Regions from separate parts of the Thauera sp. JM12B12 genome, predicted to be linked through region 2. Evidence: predicted binding sites of a transcription regulator. Region 2 holds the regulator's gene; each other region holds the start of a gene.

Region 1 (7,003 bases), 710 kb from region 2:
CAGCGCTTCGTGGCCGACTGGCTGGCCACGCGATGAGCGCTATCGACGCGCCTGCGCCCGGCGCACGAACACGGGATTGAAGACGTATGAACCGAGGATTGCTTCTGATCGGCGCCCTGTCCGCCGCGATTGCGGTGGCACTGGGGGCCTTCGGCGCGCACAGCCTGCGTGCCGTGCTGAGCGCGGAGATGCTGGCGGTGTTCGAGACCGGGGTGCGCTATCAGATGTATCACGCGCTCGCGCTGGTTGCGCTCGGGCTGGCGGGATCCGGCCGGCTGGGGCGGCTGGCGACGGTGGCGGGCGGGCTGTTCGTCGCGGGTTCGGTGTGCTTTTCCGGCAGCCTGTACCTGCTCACGCTCGCGGGTACCAAGGGCATCGGCCTGGTGACGCCGCTCGGTGGGGTGATGCTGCTGGTGGGCTGGCTGGTGCTGGCGGTCGCCGCGCTGAAGGCTGCGCCGGGCAGGGGTTGAGAGCCGGCGACCAGGGCCGCGAACCAGGGCAGATGAACAGGGGCGATGGTCGGGGAATGTGCTGAGCGCGGGCGCCTAGCAGACCCCCGTCGCGCTTCAGGTCAGGTGCACCTTGCGTGCGGCGAAGGCCTCGGCGAGCGTGGCGAATTCCCGGCTGCGATCGGCGCTGAGGCGGAAGAAGACCCGGTTGTCCTGGATGCGGCCGCAGTAGCTGCGGATGATCACGCGCTCGATGCCGGGAATGCCGGGGTTCGATTCGATGGTCTTGATCGCGCCGGTGCCGGTGTCGTACACACCGGGCCGTTCCTTGAGGCCGAAGGGGTCGTCGATGCAGCGGTCGTTCATGGGGGCTTACTCCTCGAACAGGTGATGCACGCAGCAAAGATAGCACCGACCCGCAGGGGGTGTTGATGGGTGCTGCTCAGGCACGTCGTTCAGTGAAAGTCCCGGCTGCGAGCGGCCAGTTCGCCCAGCAGCGCGGAATGGTCCACCACGCGGTTCGCCACCAGATGCACGACGCGGCCCTGGCGGCTGATCTGGCCGAACACGCCCATCAGCCGCGCGCCGAGCAGGATGCGGCGCTGCTGCTCGAAGAGCTCGGGGCGGACGATGACGTTGGTGAGGCCGGTCTCGTCCTCCAGGGTCACGAACAGCGTGCCCTTGGCGGTGCCCGGGCGCTGGCGGCAGGTGACCAGGCCGGCGCCGCGGGCGAGCATGCGGTCGGGGGCGAGGGCGATGTCGGCGGCGGTGAGAAAGCGCAGTCGGGCGAGCTGGACGCGCACGAAGGACAGCGGGTGGCGGCCGAGGGTGAAGCCGAGGCGGGCGTAGTCGGCGAGCAGGTCTTCGGTCTCGGCGGGCGCTTCGAGTGCGGCGGCGACGTCGCCGCCGGGGGCGTCGGCGAGCAGACCGGGCAGGGGCGTGGCGCCGCTCGCCTGCCACAGCGCCTGGCGGCGATGGCCGGCGAGCGTGGCGAGCGCGCCGCCGGCGGCCAGCGTGCGCAGGTCGCCGGCGTCGAGCCGGGCGCGTGCGGCGAGGTCCTGCACGTCGCTGAAGGCGCGTGCGCGGCGGGCCTCGGCGATGCGTACGGCGGCGTCATGGGCGAGGCCGCGGATCATGCGCAGGCCGAGGCGCACCGCGGGCTGCGGGCGTACAGGCGACGCGTTCGCGTCCGGCGCGCCGGGGCTGCTCGCCGGATGGGTGTGTGCTGCCAGTGGTGGACAGGGCGCTGGCTGTGCTGATGGCGTGCCCGGGGGCGCGGGGGGCGGATCGGTCGTATGTTGGGCGGTCGGCTCCAGCGTGCAATCCCATTCGCTCACGGTCACATCCGCCGCCCGCACCTCCACCCCATGCCGGCGTGCGTCCTGGATCAGTTGCGAAGGCGAATAGAAGCCCATCGGCTGGCTGTTGAGCAGGGCGGCGAGGAAGGCGGCGGGCTCGAAGCACTTCAGCCAGGCCGAGGCATACACCAGCAGCGCGAAGCTGGCGGCGTGGGATTCGGGAAAGCCGTAGCTGCCGAAGCCCTCGATCTGCTGGCACAGGCGCTGGGCGAAGTCGGGGTCGTAGCGGTTCTTCGCCAGCCCGTCGAGCAGCTTCTGGCGGTAGCGCTCGAGCTCGCCCTTGCGCCGCCAGGCGCCCATCGCGCGGCGCAGCTGGTCGGCCTCGCCGCCGGTGAAGCCCGCAGCCACCACCGCGAGCTGCATCACCTGCTCCTGGAAGATCGGCACCCCGAGCGTGCGCGCGAGCACGCCGCGGATCTCCTCGCGCAGCCCTTCCATCGGGTCTTCGCCGCGCGCCACGCGCTCGCGCGCCTGCAGGTAGGGATGGACCATGCCGCCCTGGATCGGGCCGGGGCGCACGATGGCGACTTCCACCACCAGGTCGTAGAAGCGGCGCGGCTTCAAGCGCGGCAGCATGGTCATCTGCGCGCGCGATTCGACCTGGAACACGCCGATCGAATCCGCGCGTGACAGCATCGCGTACACCTGCGGTCGCTCGCGCGGGATCGTCGCCAGCGTCAGCGCCCGCCCGCGCCAGGCCGACACCAGGGCGAGGCCGCGGCGCAGCGCCGACAGCATGCCGAGCGCGAGCACGTCGATCTTCATCAGACCGACCGCGTCGAGGTCGTCCTTGTCCCACTGGATCACGGTGCGCTCGGGCATGGCGGCGTTCTCGACCGGCACCAGCTCGTCGAGCCGGCCGCGCGCGATGACGAAACCGCCGACGTGCTGCGACAGATGGCGCGGAAAGCCGATCAGCTCTTCGGTGAGCGCGACCAGGCGCTGGGTGACCGGGCTGGCGGGGTCGAGCCCGGCCTCGGCGAGGCGTTCGGGCAGGATGCGGCGGCCGTCGAACCAGTGGTGCTCGCGGGTGAGGCGCTCGATCTGCGCCTCGTCCAGGCCGAGCGCGCGGCCGACGTCGCGCAGCGCGCTGCGCGCGCGGTAGCTGATCACCGTGGCGGCGAGCGCGGCGCGCTCGCGGCCGTACTTGCGGTAGATGTACTGGATGACCTCCTCGCGGCGGTCGTGCTCGAAGTCGACGTCGATGTCGGGCGGTTCGTTGCGCTCGCGCGAGATGAAGCGCTCGACCAGCATGATGCCGAGCCGTGGATCGACCTCGGTGATGCCGAGCGCCCAGCACACCACCGAGTTCGCCGCCGAGCCGCGGCCCTGGCACAGGATGCCGGCCTCGCGGGCGAAGCGGACGATGTCGTGCACGGTGAGGAAGTAGGGCTCGTAGCCGAGCTCGGCGATCAGCGCGAGCTCGTGCTCGATCTGCGCGCGCACCGTGGGCGGCGCGGGGTCGTCGGCCGCGCGGGGCGGGGTCGTGCTGCGGGCGGGGGCGGCAATGCGTGGCGGTGGGGTGTCGCCGCTTCCGGCGTGGCTCGGCTCCGCCTGGCCGTAACGCCACGCCAGCCCGCCCTCGACCAGCCGGCGCAGCCAGCGCGCCGGGGTTTCGCCCTCGGGGACGAGCTCGGCGGGGTACTCGTAGCGCAGCTCGTCCAGCGAAAAGCTGCAGCGTTGGGCGACGACCAGGGTCTCGGCGAGCAGGGCGGGCGGGTAGCGGCGGGCGAGGGTGTCGCGCGCGTGCAGGCGCTGCTCGGCATTGGCGGCGAGCGCCAGCCCGGCCTCGGCCACGCTGCAGTGCAGGCGCAGCGCGCTCATCACGTCGGCGAGCGGGCGGCGTTCGGCGGCGTGCATCAGCGCGCCGCTGGCGGCCACGGCCGGTATGCCCGCGGCGCGGGCGACGCGGCGCAGCCAGGTGATGCGGGCGCGGTCGCGGCCGTCGAGCCGCACCGTCACCGCCATCCAGGCGCGGCCCGGGAAACGCTGCGCGAGCCATTCGGCCTCGACCTGCAGGGCCGCCGCCGCGGTCTCGAGTCCGGCACGGGGCGGGAAGCTCGCGGGCGGAATCAGCAGGGCCAGGCAGCCGTCCAGGCCGTCGGCAGCCTCGCCGGGGGCGGCGGACGGCAGCGGCAGGTCGCAGGCGTCGTCGATCATCGCCCGGGTGAGGCGGTAGCTGCCCTTGTCGGCGGCGCGGCGGGCCCGGGTGATCAGCCGCGACAGCTGGCCGTAGCCGCAGCGGTCGGTGGCGAGCAGCACGATGCGAGGACCATCCTCGAGCGCGAGTTCGCTGCCGATGATCAGCTGCGGGCGGTCGGCCGGCAGGGCCTGCAGGGCGCGATGGGCGCGCACCACGCCGGCAAGCGAGCATTCGTCGGTGAGCGCGATCGCGCTGTAGCCGAACGCGGCCGCCTGCGTGACGAGCTCCTCGGGGTGGGAGGCGCCGCGCTGGAAGCTGAAGTTGCTGAGGCAGTGGAGTTCGGCATAGGGGATGGTCATGCGGTAACTGTAAAAAAATACAGTCTTGCAGGCAATATGGGCGCTCGTCCTTTCCTGCTTCGGGTCCACCGCAATCGCATGAGCCGGGCGCGCTGTTAAACTCTCGGTCTTCCTGCTTTTCCGATCCGCGCGGTCGTCGATCGTGCGCGTAAAAAACTGTCCGGCCCGCATGGCCGATAGGAGACCTTCATGTCCTTCAGCAAGTCCCGCAAGGTGCTGTTCGGTGCGCTCGCCCTGGCTTTCGCGATGGCCAGCCCGGTGCATGCGGAGCAGAAATCGGTGGCGATCACCGCGATCGTCGAACATCCGGCGCTCGACGCGGTCCGGGATGGCGTCAAGGAGGCGCTCGCCGCCGCCGGCTACGAGGACGGCAAGAACCTGAAGTGGCAGTACCAGAGCGCCCAGGGCAACACTGGCACCGCGGCGCAGATCGCGCGCAAGTTCGTCGGCGACAGGTCCGACGTGATCGTCGCCATCGCCACCCCCTCGGCGCAGGCGGTTGCCGCGGCGACCAAGGACATCCCGCTGGTTTTCTCGGCGGTGACCGACCCGGTCGCGGCCAAGCTGGTGCCTTCGATGGCGCCCTCGGGCACCAACGTCACCGGCGTCTCCGATGCGCTCGAACTCGACAAGCAGATCGAGCTGATCAAGCGCGTCGCGCCCAACGCCAAGCGCGTCGGCATGGTCTTCAACCCCGGCGAGGCGAACTCGGTGGTGGTGCTCGAGCAGATGCGCACGCTGCTCCCCAAGCACGGCATGACCCTGGTCGACGCCGCCGCGCCGCGCTCGGTTGACGTGGGCTCGGCCGCGCGCAGCCTGATCGACAAGGTCGACGTGTTCTACACCAGCACCGACAACAACGTGGTGTCGGCCTACGAGGCCCTGGTCAAGGTCGGCATGGACGCCAAGATCCCGCTCGTGGCTGCCGATACCGACAGCGTGGCGCGTGGCGCGGTCGCCGCCTATGGCATGGACTACAAGGCGATCGGCGTGCAGACCGGGCAGATGGTCGTGCGCATCCTCAAGGGCGAGAAGCCGGGCGACATCGCCTCCGAGACCAGCAACAACCTGTCCCTGCACGTGAACCCGGGTGCAGCGCAGAAGCAGGGCGTCACCCTGTCCGAAGCGCTCATCAAGGACGCCTCCAAGGTCGTCCAGTAAGCGCGGCCCGGCCGGGCCCATCGCCGGCCGGTTCGCTCCGATCGCCGCGGGTGCTCCTTTCGGAGCGCCCGCGTCGTTTTCTCCGCAACGGTATTTCCCATGTCCCTCTACACCCTGCTCGGGGCGCTCGAGATCGGGCTGATCTTCAGCCTCGTCGCCCTCGGCGTGTACATCTCCTTCCGCCTGCTGCGCTTTCCCGACCTCACCGTGGACGGCAGCTTCCCGCTCGGCGGTGCGGTCGCCGCGACCATGATCGCCGCCGGCTACGATCCCTTCACCGCGACCGTCGTGGCGACGCTCGCCGGCGCGGTCGCCGGCCTGATCACCGGCTGGCTCAACGTCAGCCTCAAGATCATGGATCTGCTCGCGAGCATCCTGATGATGATCGCGCTCTACTCGATCAACCTGCGCATCATGGGCAAGCCCAACGTGCCGCTGATCACCGAGCCGACGGTCTTCAACCTGCTGCAGCCCGAGGCGCTCGCCGACTACGTGTTCCGCCCGTTGCTGCTGATCTTCGTGGTGCTGGCGGTCAAGCTCGCGCTCGATGCCTATTTCTCCACCCAGAGCGGGCTGGCGATCCGCGCCACCGGCTCGAACGCGCGCATGGCGCGGGCGCAGGGCGTCAACACCGGGCTGGCGGTGCTGGCCGGCATGGCGCTGTCGAACGCGCTGGTCGGCCTGGCGGGCGCGCTGTTCGCGCAGACCCAGGGCGGGGCGGACATCTCGATGGGCGTGGGCACCATCGTCATCGGCCTTGCGGCGGTGATCGTCGGCGAGAGCCTGCTGCCCTCGCGCAAGCTCTACCTGGCGACGATCGCGGTCATCGTCGGTGCCATCGTCTATCGCTTCTTCATCGCGCTCGCGCTCAACTCGGACTTCATCGGCCTGCAGGCGCAGGACCTCAACCTCGTCACCGCGGTGCTGGTGACGGTCGCCCTGGTGGTGCCCAAACTGCGCGCCCACTGGTCCGGAAAGAAGGGGAACTGAGATGTTGAAAGCCAATGAGCTGCGCCTGACCTTCAACCCCGGCACGCCGATCGAGACCCAGGCCCTGCGCGGCATGTCGCTCGAGATCCCGAGCGGGCAGTTCGTCACCGTGATCGGCTCCAACGGCGCCGGCAAGTCGACCTTCCTGAACGCCGTCTCCGGCGAGCAGCGGGTCGACAGCGGCACGATCGAGATCGACGGCATCGACATGACGCGCCAGCCGGTGTGGGTGCGCGCGCGCCACGTCGCCCGCGTGTTCCAGGACCCGCTCGCCGGGACCTGCGAGGACCTCACCATCGAGGAGAACATGGCGCTGGCCAAGATGCGCGGCGAGCGGCGCGGCTTCTCCTTCGCGGTCAAGCCCGCGCTGCGCGAGGAGTTCCGCGCCCAGCTATCGACGCTGGGCCTGGGCCTGGAGAACCGCCTGTCCGATCGCATTGGCCTGCTCTCGGGCGGCCAGCGCCAGGCGGTGAGCCTGCTGATGGCGGCGCTGCAGCCCTCGCGCCTGCTGCTGCTCGACGAGCACACCGCCGCGCTCGACCC
Region 2 (7,003 bases):
ACGGGAAGGAGCCAGAGCGGACGCAGTCGCTCGTGGGCCTTGGATGTGGTGCGCAGGGTCTTGGCAGGAGCGCTTCGTCCCGCCCCCGTCGTGCGCGGAACGGCGCCGGGTTCGCAGGCGAGCCAGGCTGATTCCGGGCGATGGTCGCCATGTGCGTCGAGGCGGTAGATCGCGCTGCGCCCCAGGCGTGCCTGCAGGCGCGCGAGCAACAGGGCGGCGTCCCGGTCCGAGGCCGATGGATCGCCGAACAGGTCGCTACTGGCGGGGCGTGCGTCCACCGCGTGTTCAGCCTGCAGCCTGAGCGCACGGACCTCGTCATCGAGACGGATCGTGGCAAGGCGCTCCCGGGCGATCAGGGCGAAGCGGGCTTCGTCCTGGCTGGGTTCGCCCATGGCCAGCTCGAGCAGGGTGGGGGGGCGGGACGTGTGTTCCAGCACCAGCGAGCACAGATCCACTGCAGCATGATGGGCCTGGAGCCAGCCCGCCAGGCTGGCAAACAGTCTGCGTGCGGCGAACAGCAGGGCTTCGGCCTGATGCGTGGAGGCGGGCAAGGCAAGCCCGTGGTCGAAGCGCGCCGGCGGTTCGAACCAGGGGCGGGGGTCGGGCAGTTCGCCGCGGGCGCGTGCGAGCGTGCGCGCGGCGGACTGTGCCTGGCGGCGGGCGAGACCGGCAGCGGGCAGACGGCGCACCTCGCCAAGGGTGCGCAGGCCGAGGCCTTCGAGCAAGGCCAGCGTGTGTGCGTCGCAACTGCCGTCTTCACCGAGCAGGGGGAGCGGGAGCGGGTCGATCATGGATAACCAGTGCGCGGGCGATGCGTGACCGTGCGTGACCGGGGGCAGCGGTTCGGGGGGCGCCGATGTGGCTGCGTCGCCTTCTGTCTGCAGTGCACGGGCAGGGTCGAAGCTCAGCCCTGTGCGGGCGAACCAGCGCGCGGCGAGCGGCGTGGGCGCGCAGCCCGTGCGGGCCTCGAAGCCGAGTTCGGCCTGGAGTGCCTCCCGGAGCGTGCGCTCGATCCGGCTCGCGCCGCCGAACAGGCGCAGGCAGGCGGAGATCTCCATCAGCACCGCATCGGGTGGAGACAGGCTGATGCGCGGGCTGAAGCGTCCTGCCCAGGTGGCGATCTCGGCGAGCGCCGCATGCTCACGGGCGGTGTCGCGCGGCTGCAGCCGCAGCTCGGGCACCAGGGCGAGCGCGCTCGTGCCGCGCATTCCAGGGTGGACGCCGAGTGCTTGTGCGCACGGCGTCACCTCCAGCAGGGTCGTCCCCGGGGGGGCGGCGACGATGGCGAGCGGGAGGGCGTCGCGGATGCCGCGGGTGAATACCTGGAGCGGCAGCGCCGGCAGCAGGATGGCGAGCCAGAGCATGCGTGCAGGCCGGTTTCAGCGTACGCGTTCGAGCATGCCCGGGCGCGTCATGGACCCTGTTGGCGAGAGGGGCGGCAGTGCATCGGTGTCGACCGCTGTCGGGCGTATGTGCAGCAGCACGGGGCGGATGGCTGGCGGCCCCTTGCGCTTGACGATCCGCACTTCGAGCTGTCCGCCGCGGGCGGCGAGCGCGAGGCGCAGGGGGGCGGGCGAGGCCTGACCGGCGGCGTCAAGCGGTCGGAACAGGAACAGGGGCGTGGCGCTGTCCTCGGCGGCGAGCTGCAGCCGGCGCAGGCCGCCGCTGTCGATCTTCGGCAGCCATGCGAGCACGGCCGAGCAGCTGCCCGAGACGGTTGCCTGGCGTGCTGCCCAGAGCAGAGTGCGAGGCTGTTCGGGGCGTACGATCAGCAGGCGGGAGAGCGGCACCCCTGCATCTGCCAGTGCCGGCGCGTAGGGCAGCAGCGGCGGCGCCAGCCACACGATCCATTGCTCGGGGCGCGTGCGCTCGAGCACCGGCAGCAGCATCGACAGCTCGCCCACGCCGGGGCGTTCGAGCAGCAGCTCGATCAGGGCGCCGAGCGGCCATCCGCCACCGGGCAGTTCGGCGTCGAGGGTATCGAAGCCGGTGGAGCAGACCTCGCCACGGCTCTGGGCGAGGTGACTGGCCTGCCAGACGCTGCCTGCCGGCAGTCCGGCCAGCAGCGCGCGGACGGACGCCGCGGACGGATCCTGTTCGGCAATGCGCGGGGCGATGGCAGCCATGGCGGGCATGATGCGAGGGGAAGGGTGGGGCAGAGGGCGCGGCGCACGTCGGCGAGGGGGCGGCCGATGATGCTCAGTGATCCTTGCGGATCAGGCCGACCATGACGCCTTCTATGACCACCGGCGCGCGCCGGGTGTCGATGACGATGGGGGCGTAGTCCGGATTGGCCGGCAGCAGCTCGACCACCGTGCCCTTGCGCTGCAGGGTCTTCACGGTGACGTCGTCGTCCACACGGGCGACCACGATCTGACCGTTGCGCGCCTCGGCGCTGCGATGCACGGCGATGAGGTCGCCGTCGAGGATGCCGGCGTCGCGCATGCTCATGCCGCGCACGCGCAGCAGGTAGTCCGCCTTGGGCGAGAACAGGGACGGATCGAGCTGGTAGCGCGCCTCGACGTGTTCTGCGGCGAGGATGGGGCTGCCGGCAGCGACGCGGCCGACCAGCGGCAGGCCGAGCGCTGCGGCCAGGCGGATGCCGCGGGCGCGGCCTTCCTCGAGCAGGATGGCGCCCTTGGCGGCGAGCGCGCGCAGGTGGGTTTCGGCCGCGTTCGGCGAACGAAACCCGAACGCGGTGCACACCTCGGCGCGGGTGGGCGGACGGCCTTCGGACTCGACCGTGGCGCGGATGAAGTCGAGGATTTCCTGCTGGCGTGCGGTGAGGGTTTCGCTACGGGCGCTCATGACGGCCTCCATGGGGATGGCTGTAATTTTAAACAGTTGTGCGCCGAGAGCAAGCCTCCGCGTTCGTCAGCTCCTGATCTGGGTGCCGCCGCGTTCAGGGCATCAGCACCGCCGCCCCCTGCAGTTCTCCGCGGCGCAAGCGTGCGAGCGCCTCGTTGGCCTCGTCGAGCGCGAAGCGCGTGACCTCGGTGCGTACCGGCACCTTCGGTGCCAGGGCGAGGAATTCATCGCCGTCACGCCGGGTGAGGTTGGCCACCGAGACGATGCGGCGTTCTCCCCACAGGATGTCGTAGGGAAACGCCGGGATCTCGCTCATGTGGATGCCCGCGCACACCACGACGCCGCCCTTGGCGAGGCTGCGCAGCGCGGCGGGAACCAGTTCGCCGGCAGGCGCGAAGATGAGCGCGGCATCGAGCGGCTGCGGCGGCCTGTCCTGCCCGCTGCCGACCCAGCAGGCGCCGAGCTGGCGGGCGAAGGCCTGGCTGGCGGCGTCGCCGGCGCGGGTGAAGGCGTGGACCTCGCGTCCCTGCCATACCGCCACCTGCGCGATGATGTGGGCGGCGGCACCGAATCCGTACAGACCGATCCGGCGCGCGTCGCCGGCCATCGCCAGCGCGCGGTAGCCGATGAGGCCGGCACAGAGCAGGGGGGCTGCCTCGGCGGGGTCGGCCGCCTCGTCCAGCGCGAAGCAGTAGCGTGCGTCGGCGACCGTGTATTCGGCGTAGCCGCCATGGATCTGGTAGCCGGTGAAGCGGGCGTTGTCGCACAGGTTCTCCCGCTGGCTGGCGCAGAAGCTGCAGTGTCCGCAGGTCCAGCCGAGCCAGGGCACGCCCATGCGCTGGCCATGCCGGACGCCTGAAACGCCGGCGCCCACCGCGGCCACGCGACCGACGATCTCGTGCCCGGGAATCATCGGCAGCGCCGGATCGGGCAGTTCGCCATCGATCAGGTGGAGGTCGGTCCGGCATACGCCGCAGGCTTCGACGCGCAGCAGGATCTGGCCGGCGGCCGGCCTTGGGAGCGGGCGTTCGACCGCCTTCAGGGGCTCGCCGGGGCTCTCGAGCAGCATCGCGCGCATGCTCGAGGGCAGGGTGGAGTCGTCGGTGCGGGAGAGTCGGGTTGCCATGGGGCGCGCTCCGGTTGCGGTGGCGATGATGCACTGCGTCTTGAGCCGTCGCCCGATCTGGGCTATTGCTTCAACACGGTGTCGGCTGGCGGCACCCCACGCACCGACCCAACCAGGGAGGAAGGCCAGAATGCTCGATCGATCCCACGTCCAGGAGCAGTCCAGCGCGGGTAGTGTTCGCCGGGGGTCTCGGCTAGAATCCGGCCCACATCAGGGAGAACACATGCTGCAGAGCGGAGACATCGCCCCCGCATTCACCTTGCCGGACGCCGACATGGAAATTTTCGACCTCGCGTCGGTGGTCGGCAAGCAGAATGTCGTTCTCTACTTTTATCCTCGCGACAAGACGCCGGGCTGCACGCTCCAGGCCGCTGACTTCAGCGACCACGACGACGAGTTCGCCCGCTTCGACTGCATCGTGGTCGGTGTGAGTCCCGACGACTGTCTGACCCACGCCGAGTTTCGTGACCAGGAGGGATTGTCGATCCGCCTGCTTTCCGATTCCGACACCGACGTGTGCCGGCTCTACAACGTGTGGCAGGAACGGGAAGTCGACGGAGTGAAGAAGATGGGCGTGCGGCGATCGACCTTCGTGATCGACAAGCAGGGCAGGATCCGCCACGCACTCTACGATGTGACGCCTCGCGGCCACGCCGCCGCGGTTTTCGAACTGGTCAAGGAACTGGAACCTCAGAATGCAAAACGAAATCGTTAAGAACAGCATCGTCACGCTGCAGTACACGGTGCGTGACCCGGATGGCGCGATCATCGATGACGGCCATCACCCCCTGGTTTATCTGCATGGCGGCTACGATGGCATCTTCCCGGTGCTCGAAGAGGCCCTGCACGGCAAGAAGGTCGGCGAGACGCTGCAGGTCAAGCTGCAGCCCGAAGATGCGTTCGGCGACTACGACGAGGAACTCATCCTGGTCGAGGACGCCAAGCTCTTCCCCGAGAACATCAAGGTCGGCATGAGCTTCGAGCGCGTCTCCGACGACGGCGAGGAAGATCTCGTCTATCGCATCACCGACATCGCCGACGGCAAGGTCGTGGTCGACGGCAACCACCCGCTGGCAGGCGTTGCGCTGGTGTTCGACGTCACCGTCGCCGAAGTGCGTCCGGCGAGCGCCGAGGAGATCGCCCACGGTCACGTTCATGGCCCTGGCGGTCATCACCACTGATCCCGATCGAGGGGCCGCGTGAGCGGCCCTTTTTCATCGCTGCCCCCGGTCCCGAATGACTCGATCCGCTCCGCACACGGCTGCCTCCGTACCTGCCGGCTCCCTGTCTGCCGAGGCTCTGCTGCAGGTCGCCGGCCTGGGCGTGAAGATCGCGCGTGCAGAGGGCGATGTCCGTCCGGTGGACGGGGTCGACTTCAGCATCGATGCCGGAGAGACCTTTGCCCTCCTCGGTGAGTCCGGCTGCGGCAAGTCGATGACGGCGCTCGCGCTCATGCGCCTGCTCCCGGATGCGGGGCAGATCGCCGGAGGCAGCGTCCGCCTCGGGGGCGAGGAACTGCTCGCGCTCCCGGAGTCGGCGATGCGCCGTGTGCGCGGTGGGCGCATCGGCATGATCTTCCAGGAGCCGTCGACCAGCCTGAACCCGGTGATGACCGTGGGCGAGCAGATCGGCGAGGCGCTGGCACGCCATGGCCTGCGCGGAGAGGCCGCGCGTGGCGAGGCGGTCCGGCTGCTGGAGGCGGTGGGGATCCCCGATCCGGCGCGGCGCCTGCAGGATTATCCGTTCCAGTTCTCCGGCGGCATGAAACAGCGGGTGATGATCGCCATCGCGCTCGCCGGGCGGCCGCAACTGCTGATCGCCGACGAGCCTACCACCGCGCTCGACGTCACCATCCAGGCGCAGGTGCTCGACCTGCTGGCCGAGCTCCAGCGTAAAGAGGGGATGGGCATGCTGCTGATCACCCACGATCTCGGCGTCGTCGCGCGCATGGCTCACCGCGTCGGGGTGATGTACGCCGGCGAGGTGGTGGAGACGGGCGCGCGCGCGGCCTTCTTCGCCGCCCCGCTGCATCCGTATTCGCGCAAGCTGTTCGCAGCGCTGCCGGGTGCCGACCGGCGTGGCAGCGCGCTCGATGCGCCTGCGGGCAGCGTGCCGCCCCTGGATCGTGCCTTTCCGGGCTGCCGCTTCGCCGAGCGCTGCCCGGCGGCGTTCGACCGCTGCGACGAGGAGGCGCCGGGCTGGCACCGTGTCGGTGTGCAGGCGGTGCGCTGCCATCTGTACGAGGGCGTGAGCGTGCCGCGGCCGCTCGAGCATCTCGCGGCGGCCACTGCTGCAGTGCATCGCCAGCGCAGCCCGCAGCCCGTGCTCGAGGTGCGCGACCTGGCCGTGCATTTCCCGGTGCGCAAGGGCGTGCTCAAGCGTACCGTCGGCCACGTGAGAGCAGTCGATGGTGTGAGCCTGCGGCTGGCGCCAGGCCGCACGCTTGCCCTGGTCGGCGAATCCGGTTGCGGCAAGACCACCGTCGGTAAGGCCATCCTGCGCCTGCTCGAACCGACCGCGGGCGAGCTCCTGCTCGACGGCGAGCCGTTCGCGCAGTGGCCCGAATCGGCGCTGCAGCCGGTGCGCCGGGCGGTGCAGATGGTGTTCCAGGACCCCTTCGCCTCGCTCAACCCGCGCATGCGCGTCGGCGAGATCATCGAGGAAGGGCTCGCCGCGCTCGATGCCGGCAGCGACGCCCGCGCGCGCCGGGCGCGCGTGATCGAACTGCTCGAGCGCGTCGGCCTCGGTGCGGAGATGCGCTGGCGCTATCCGCACGAGTTCTCCGGCGGTCAGCGCCAGCGCATCGCGGTGGCGCGTGCGCTGGCGGTGTCACCGCGGGTGATCGTCTGCGACGAGCCCACCAGCGCGCTCGACGTCTCGGTGCAGGCGCAGTTGCTCAACCTGATGCGCGAGCTGCAGCGCGAGCAGGGGCTGGCCTATCTTTTCATCACCCACAACCTTGCGGTGGTGGAGTATCTCGCCGACGAGGTCGCGGTGATGTACCTCGGGCGCATCGTCGAGGAGGGGCCGGTCGAGCGCGTCATCGGGCAGCGGGCGCATCCCTACACG
Region 3 (7,003 bases), 1.6 Mb from region 2:
CCCGCGAACGGGGCGCGTGCAGCCGGTGATGTTCGCGGGCAAGCCCGCTCCCACGGGGCGGCGCGCAGCGCTTCAGCGCCACATGTCGCGCATCTTCGCCGCGAGGTCGATCGCCGCCTGGCGGGAGGCGGGCGAGCCCTGCAGTTCGGGCGGCGGCGGCGGCCAGCTCAGCTGCTCGAAGTGGCCGAGCAGGCGGTTGGGGATAAAGCGCGTGCGTCCGGCATAGACGTGGCGGTCGCCCAGGCCCATCTGCTGCGTCACGTAGAAGCGCTGCGGCACGATCAGGTCGAGGTTGTCCTTCGCCCGCGTCATCGCGACGTAGAGCAGGCGGCGCTCCTCCTCGATCTCGGCGCTGTTGCGGGTGGCGACGTCGGACGGAATGCAGCCGTCGACCACGTTCAGCACGCTCACCGCGTTCCACTCCTGGCCCTTGGCCGAGTGCATCGTCGACAGGATCAGGTAGTCCTCGTCGAGCAGCGGCATGCCAGCCTCGCCGCTGGTGGCGCTGGGCGGGTCGAGGGTGAGCTCGGTGAGAAAGCGTTGGCGGCTCGGGCTGGTGGCGGCGATGCGGGCGAGCTGCTGGACGTCGAGCACGCGCAGCGCGAAGTCGTCGTACAGGCGCGGCATCTCGCCCTCGTACCAGCGGCAGGCGAGCTCGAAGTCCGCCGGCCATTGCGGGCGTTCGGCCAGGCGGTCGACGAGCGCCGCGAACGCCTGCCAGCCCGCGCGCGCAGCCTCGGGCACCGGCTGCTCGGCGAGCAGTGCGCAGCCCGCGGGCGCGGCGCAGACGTTGTCGAGCACGCGGCCGGCGGTCTTCGGTCCGATGCCGGCCAGGAGCTGGATGGCACGGAAACCCGAGATGCGGTCGCGCGGATTCTCGGCCCAGCGCAGCACCGCGAGCACGTCCTTGACGTGGGCGGCTTCGAGGAACTTGAGGCCGCCGAACTTCACGAAGGGGATGTTGCGCCGGGTCAGCTCCAGTTCCAGCCGCGCGCTGTGCGCCGAGGCGCGGAACAGCACCGCCTGCTGCTTGAGCTTGAGCCCCTCCTCGCGCCGCGCCAGCACGCCATCGACGACGAAGGCGGCCTGGTCGGCGTCGTCCTTGACCGACACCAGGCGCGGGCGCTGCGTCGATTCGCGCTCGGACCACAGGTTCTTGGTGAAGCGCTCGGCCGCCATCGCGATCACCGCGTTGGCCGCCTCCAGGATCGGCTTGGTCGAGCGGTAGTTCTGCTCCAGCGTCACCACCTGCGCCGGCGGATCGAAGGCGGCGGGGAAGTCGAGGATGTTGCGCACGGTGGCACCGCGAAAGGCGTAGATCGACTGCGCGTCGTCGCCGACCACGGTGAGGCCGCGGCCATCGGGTTTCATTGCGAGCAGGATCGACGCCTGCAGGGGGTTGGTGTCCTGGTACTCATCGACCAGCACGTGGTCGAAGAGGCCGCCGATCTCGGCACCGAGCGCCGGCTCGGCCACCATCTGCGCCCAGTACAGCAGCAGGTCGTCGTAGTCGAGCACCTGCTGCGCCTGCTTGGCCTCGACGTAGGCTCGAAACAGGCGCTTGAGTTCGTCCTCCCACTCCGCGCACCACGGGAAGTTCGCCTGCAGCACCTCGGCGAGCGGCGCCTGCGTGTTGACCGCCGCCGAGTAGATCGCCAGGCAGGTGCCTTTCTGGGGAAAGCGCTGCCGGGTCGCCGACAGGCCGAGTTCGTGGCGCACCAGGTTCATCAGGTCGCCGGAATCCTCGCGGTCGTGGATGGTGAAGCCCGGGTCGAGCCCGATGCGCCCGGCGTAGTCGCGCAAGAGGCGCGCGCCGATGGCGTGGAAGGTGCCCGACCAGTGCAGCTCGGCCTGCGCCAGCCCGGGCCTTCCCGCGGACGCCTGCGCCAGGATGCGACGCACGCGCCGGCCCATCTCGTCGGCCGCCCGGCGCGAGAAGGTGAGCAGCAGCATGCGCGAAGGGTCGGCTCCGTGGGCGATGAGGTGCGCCACGCGATGCGCGAGCGTGTTGGTCTTGCCCGAGCCGGCGCCGGCAATCACCAGCAGCGGCTGCGCCGGCCGCGGAAAGAGGCCCGTGGCGTTCGCATCGCCCGTGACCCCGTGCTCGACCGCCGCGCGTTGCGCCGGGTTGAGGCGGGCGAGCGGGTCGGAAGCGACAGGCTCGGGCGCTGCCGCGAGGGGCGCAGCAGTGGAAGAAGACGAAGGCGGCATGGCTGTAATTATATTCAGCCAATGCCGCCGACGATAGGCCACGAATCGGGCCCCTGGCGCGACCGCGCAGGTCGGTGCTGAAGGCCGCCCCGATGCGCCTGCCTCAAGCCGCTGCCCGCAGCGGCGCCGCGCGCTGCCGCAGCAGCCGGGTCAGCGGGCTGTGCGGGCGCGTGTCGACACGCTCGTTGCACAGCGCGACGGCGAGCGCCTGCTGGCCGTCACGCAGCGCGGCCTCGATCAGCGTCAGGTCGAGCACGCTGCGCTGCGCATGGCTGCCACCGAAGCGGTGGGCGATCTCGCGCACGTCGCGGATCAGGCGCACGGTCTCGGCATGGTGCCCCTCGCCGAAGGCGCGGATCGCCCGCGTCAGCGGTTGCCCCACCTCACGCGTGAAGGCGGCGTTGTCGCCGTCGCCCTGCATCGCCGCGCGCTGCGCCTCCAGCACCGTGTCGACCAGATCGAGACGCCCCGCACCGACGAAGGCCATGGTCGCGTGCACGTCGTTGAAGGCGTAGTTGCCGGCGGCGGCGAACGGCGCCCAGTCCTCGGCGAGCCGCTGCCAGCGCGAGCCGACGTCGATGCCGCGCAGGTGCAGGCGCCACAGCATGGCCGAGGCGTCGATCAGGTCCAGGATCACGGTCGAGCGCTCGCCGCGGATCGGCCCGTCGTACAAGGCCAGCACCTCGTCGATCTCGCCCAGCTCGAGGTGGTAGAGCGCGAGATGCCACCAGTTGTGCACGCGGAAGAAGCTGTCGGTGGACCAGGCCGCGGGGTCGGCGCGCATCCAGGCGATGCCGTCGCGCTCGCGGCCCTGCATCTCCATCACGTGCGCGACCGCGTGCTGGGCCCAGCCGTCGCGCGGCTCGAGTTCGACGCCGGCGCGCCCCTGCGCCTCGGCGCGGACGTAGTCGCCGCACTCCTCGAGACCGAAGGCGTGCATGCCGAGCACGGCGTGATGGCCCGCCATGGCGCGCGACCAGGCCGGCAGCCGCGAGGCCGCGAGCAGGCAGGCGCGCGCCACCGGGATGCCCGCCGGCTCGGTGCCGAGCAGGTGCAGCCAGGCCTTCAGCGCATGGGCCATGACGAAGTCGGGGCGCAGCGCGAGCGCGGCATCGACACTCGCCACCGGATCCTCGATGTAGCAGCGGAACTGGTGCAGGGCGCGCCGGTAGTGGGCGGCGCTGTCGGCATCGGCGCCGGTGCAGGCGAGGCCATGGTCGTCGTGGAAGCTCATCTTCGTTCTCCTTGCTGGGGTGGGGGTGACGCGCCTTCTACCCCCGGGAGAGCGAAGATCGGCCGGGGCGTGCGCGCAGTGCTAAGTTAAGTTCATGGCCGCATGGCCGATATGTCCGCGACGCCGGAAGTCTTGACCGCGGCGAAGCGGTCGACGTGGCGGCCGGCGAGATCGTCATGCTGCCGCGCAATGACGGCCACCTGCTGGCGAGCGCGCCGGGCCTGCGGCCGACGCCGATCGACCCCCACCTGCAGGCGCCCGACGCCGGCACGCCGGCCTCGCTGCGCCTGGGTGGCGGCGGCGAGCACACCCGCATCGTGTGCGGCTTTCTCGGCTGCGAGGCGCCGCACAACCCGCTCGTCGCCACCCTGCCGCCGGTGCTGAAGCTCGGCGTGCGCGACGGCACCGGCGGCGACTGGATCGAGAGTTCCTTCCGCCACGCCGCCGAGGAGTTCGCCGCAGGCGGCATCGGCTCGGCCGCGGTGCTCGGCAAGCTCGCCGAGCTGCTGTTCGTGGAGGCGGTCCGGCGCTACCTGGCGAACCTGCCCGCCGGCCACACCGGCTGGCTCGCCGGGCTGCAGGACCGCACGGTCGGGCGCGCGCTGGCGCTGCTGCACAGCCGTGTCGCCCATCCATGGACCACCGAGGAGCTGGCGCGCGCCGTGGGCCTGTCGCGCTCCGCCTTCGCCGAGCGCTTCACCGCCCTGCTCGGCACGCCGCCGATGCACTACCTGGCGAACTGGCGGCTGCAACTCGCCGCGCTGCGCCTGCGCGACAGCCCCGCGGCGACCGCGCAGATCGCCTTCGACATCGGCTACGACTCGGAGGCCGCCTTCTGCCGCGCCTTCAAGCGCGCCTACGGCACCACCCCGGCCGCGTGGCGGCGGCAGGGCGGGATCATGATCGGCAGGGGCGATACCTAGTCCGCCTTCACCCCTGCCGATGGTGTCGTGTCGCCACAGCAGACGCAGCCGCGCCCCACCCGCTTGGCCTCGTACATCCAGTGGTCGGCCTCGTCGATCAAGGCCTCGAGGTTCGCGTGGGTGCCGCGTTCGGCCACGCCGACGCTCGCGCTCAGGTGCAGGCGCTGGCCGCCGTGCTCGATGCGTACCGCGCGGATCGCCTCGAGCAGGCGCATGCCGGTGCGTCGCGCCTGCGCCAGGCGGGCATCGGGCATCAGCACGACGAACTCCTCTCCGCCCCAGCGCGCGACCAGGTCGGCCTCGCGGCAACCCTGCTCGAGCAGCCGCGCCACCGCGATCAGGGCGGCATCGCCGGCGGCGTGGCCATGGGTGTCGTTGAGCAGCTTGAAATGGTCGAGGTCGAGCACGATCGCCGCCAGCGGGCGCCCGCCCTGCTGGGTGGCCTGCCACAGCGCCGCCGCCGCCGCGCTGAAGGCGCGCCGGTTGCGCAGGCCGGTGAGCGGATCGGTCGCGGCGAGGTGCTCGGCGCGCTGGCGCTCCCCGCGCAGCCGCCGCATCCGGTACGCCAACGCCAGCGTCAGCACCGTGCCGTCGAGGGCGACGCCCGCCTCCGCGGCATGGAGCGCCCACGCCGAATACGGCAAGCCATGCCACACCGCGAAGGTGGTGATGGCGGTGCCCGCCATCGCGATCAACGCCCCGGCCAGGAAATACGGCGCGCCGATGCGCTCGCGGCGCACGCTGGCCACGCCGATCCACACCATCGCCAGCGCGAAGACCTGGGTGAACACGAAGGCGACCACCCCGGCCGCAGGCTGAAGGTCGAACGCCACGCACAGCGCCATCGCCAGCGCCCCCGCCACCATCAGCACGCGCACGAGGCGGTGCAGTCCGGGCAGGCTGCTGCGCAAGCCCAGGAAGCTGCTCGCGAAGCCGAGGCCCATGCAGCCGAACAGCACCATCAGCACCAGGATCGCGTAACGCTGGACCTCCGGCTGATCCGGCCACAGCCACACCTGGCCATGCCCCGAGTACGCCATGCTGAGCAGCAGGAAGCTGCCCACGTAGAGCACGTAGTCGCGCTGGCTGCGGTCGCGCAGGCCGACGTAGAGCATGGCGTTGTAGACGATCAGCGCCAGGAGGTAGCCGTAGAGCAGGCCATAACCGTAGTCGTGCGCACGCTGCGCCGCGGCGGCCGCGGCAGGCGTCAGCAGGCGCAACGGGACCACCAGCGGATCGGGGGAGGCCGCGCGCACGAGGATGTCGGTGACGCCTGGCGCGAAGTCATGGTCGAGCACGAAGCCGAGGCTACCCGTCGGCGGCAGCAAGCCCCTCTCGCCGTCCCCGGCGGCAAGGTGCGCGACCACCGCGTCGCCACGCAGCAGGTAGACGTCGACACGGTCGGTCCAGGGCGCGCCGACGACGATCTGCCGCCGCTGCGCCGCGGGCGTGTCGACCGCCAGGTGCAGCCACACCGGTCGGGCGCCGATGCCGAACTTGGGCACCGCGGCTGCGCCGGCAGCGAACTGTCCGCTGCGCTGCGCGGCAAGCGCCGCTTCCAGCGTGAGCGCTGCGTCACGCTCGACGAAGACGGTGGCCTCGCGCCCGAGGGGCCCGGTGCCCGCCGCATCGAGCGGCAGCGCCGCCGCCTGGCTGGCAAGACTCCAGCACAGGCACAGCAGACCGAGCAGGCAGAGGCGCATCCGCCGGCGGCAGCCTGCGCACGCGCGACCAAGGCCCGCCCAGCTCACGCTGCCCGCTCCCGCTGCCAACCGCCCATGACGCCACGCGCGGCCCGGGCACCCCCGCCTGCCTGCGCGGTCACCCCCTTCATCATCCCCGGCTCCCCCAGATGGAGCCCCATTCTAGAGGGGCGGCGCCGCCGCGGCCCAGGCATGCTTCACGGTCCGGTGCTGCAACTGCGGTCGGCGTGGCCGTGGGGCGGGAGGCATCCGGAGCGGTCGCGTCGGGACGGCGAACGCGTGCGGGCAGAGCGGACGGCCATGGTCTAAGTTGAGATCTCGCCCCCAATCGCTCAGCCACGATGTCAGGCATCTTCATCAGCTATCGCCGCGACGACAGCGCCGGCCATGCCGGCCGGCTGTACGACCGGCTCGAGCGCGAGTTCCCCGAGCTGCGCGTGTTCATGGACGTCGAGCGCATCGCCGCCGGCGAGGACTTCACCCGGGTGATCGACACCACCCTGCGCGCCTGCGAGGTCTGCCTCGTCGTGATCGGCACGCGCTGGCTGGCGACCGCCGACAAGTTCGGCCGCCGACGGCTCGACCAGCCCGACGACTGGGTACGGCTCGAGATCGCCGCCGCGCTGACCCGCGGCGTGCGGGTGATCCCGCTGCTGGTGGACGAGGCGTCCCTGCCGCCGCCCGAAGCCCTGCCGCCGGAACTGGCGCGCCTGTCCTCGCTCCAGGCCCATCCGGTGCATCACCTGAGCTTTCATCAGGACGTGGGCACGCTGATCGGGCGCCTGCGCGCGGCGATGGACGCGCACCGCAGCACGCTGATCGAGGCGGCCAGCCTGGCCGCGGGAACCGTGCGCGTGCATCCGCAGGACCAGCTCGACTACGTGTGGATCCCGCCGGGCGAGTTCTTCATGGGGCGGGTTCCGATCGACACC

What was found. The regulator LexA, encoded in region 2, represses DNA repair genes until DNA is damaged. The targets are predictions, from matches to a motif close to ACTGTATNTANATACAGT.
Region 1: AAG895_RS12100 (error-prone DNA polymerase) is a predicted target of LexA. The motif match lies at 4,316-4,333, and genes of this name have one in related genera.
Region 3: AAG895_RS01635 (ATP-dependent helicase) is a predicted target of LexA. The motif match lies at 2,213-2,230, and genes of this name have one in related genera.

The regions. Positions count from the first base shown of each region.
Region 1 covers NZ_CP154859.1:2,684,796-2,691,798, reverse strand. Annotated here, with positions in the region: gene AAG895_RS12115 (ACP phosphodiesterase) at 1-36, shown strand, start outside; gene AAG895_RS12110 (DUF423 domain-containing protein) at 87-470, shown strand; gene AAG895_RS12105 (hypothetical protein) at 567-815, opposite strand; gene AAG895_RS12100 (error-prone DNA polymerase) at 905-4,309, opposite strand; gene AAG895_RS12095 (ABC transporter substrate-binding protein) at 4,499-5,470, shown strand; gene AAG895_RS12090 (ABC transporter permease) at 5,570-6,460, shown strand; gene AAG895_RS12085 (ABC transporter ATP-binding protein) at 6,462-7,003, shown strand, end outside.
Region 2 covers NZ_CP154859.1:1,978,477-1,985,479, forward strand. Annotated here, with positions in the region: gene AAG895_RS08850 (DNA polymerase Y family protein) at 1-1,364, opposite strand, end outside; gene imuA (translesion DNA synthesis-associated protein ImuA) at 1,380-2,126, opposite strand; gene lexA (transcriptional repressor LexA) at 2,200-2,808, opposite strand; gene AAG895_RS08865 (zinc-dependent alcohol dehydrogenase family protein) at 2,903-3,934, opposite strand; gene AAG895_RS08870 (peroxiredoxin) at 4,158-4,649, shown strand; gene AAG895_RS08875 (peptidylprolyl isomerase) at 4,630-5,115, shown strand; gene AAG895_RS08880 (dipeptide ABC transporter ATP-binding protein) at 5,171-7,003, shown strand, end outside.
Region 3 covers NZ_CP154859.1:370,264-377,266, reverse strand. Annotated here, with positions in the region: gene AAG895_RS01635 (ATP-dependent helicase) at 73-2,211, opposite strand; gene AAG895_RS01630 (tetratricopeptide repeat protein) at 2,315-3,445, opposite strand; gene AAG895_RS01625 (AraC family transcriptional regulator) at 3,622-4,368, shown strand; gene AAG895_RS01620 (diguanylate cyclase) at 4,365-6,071, opposite strand; gene AAG895_RS01615 (SUMF1/EgtB/PvdO family nonheme iron enzyme) at 6,413-7,003, shown strand, end outside.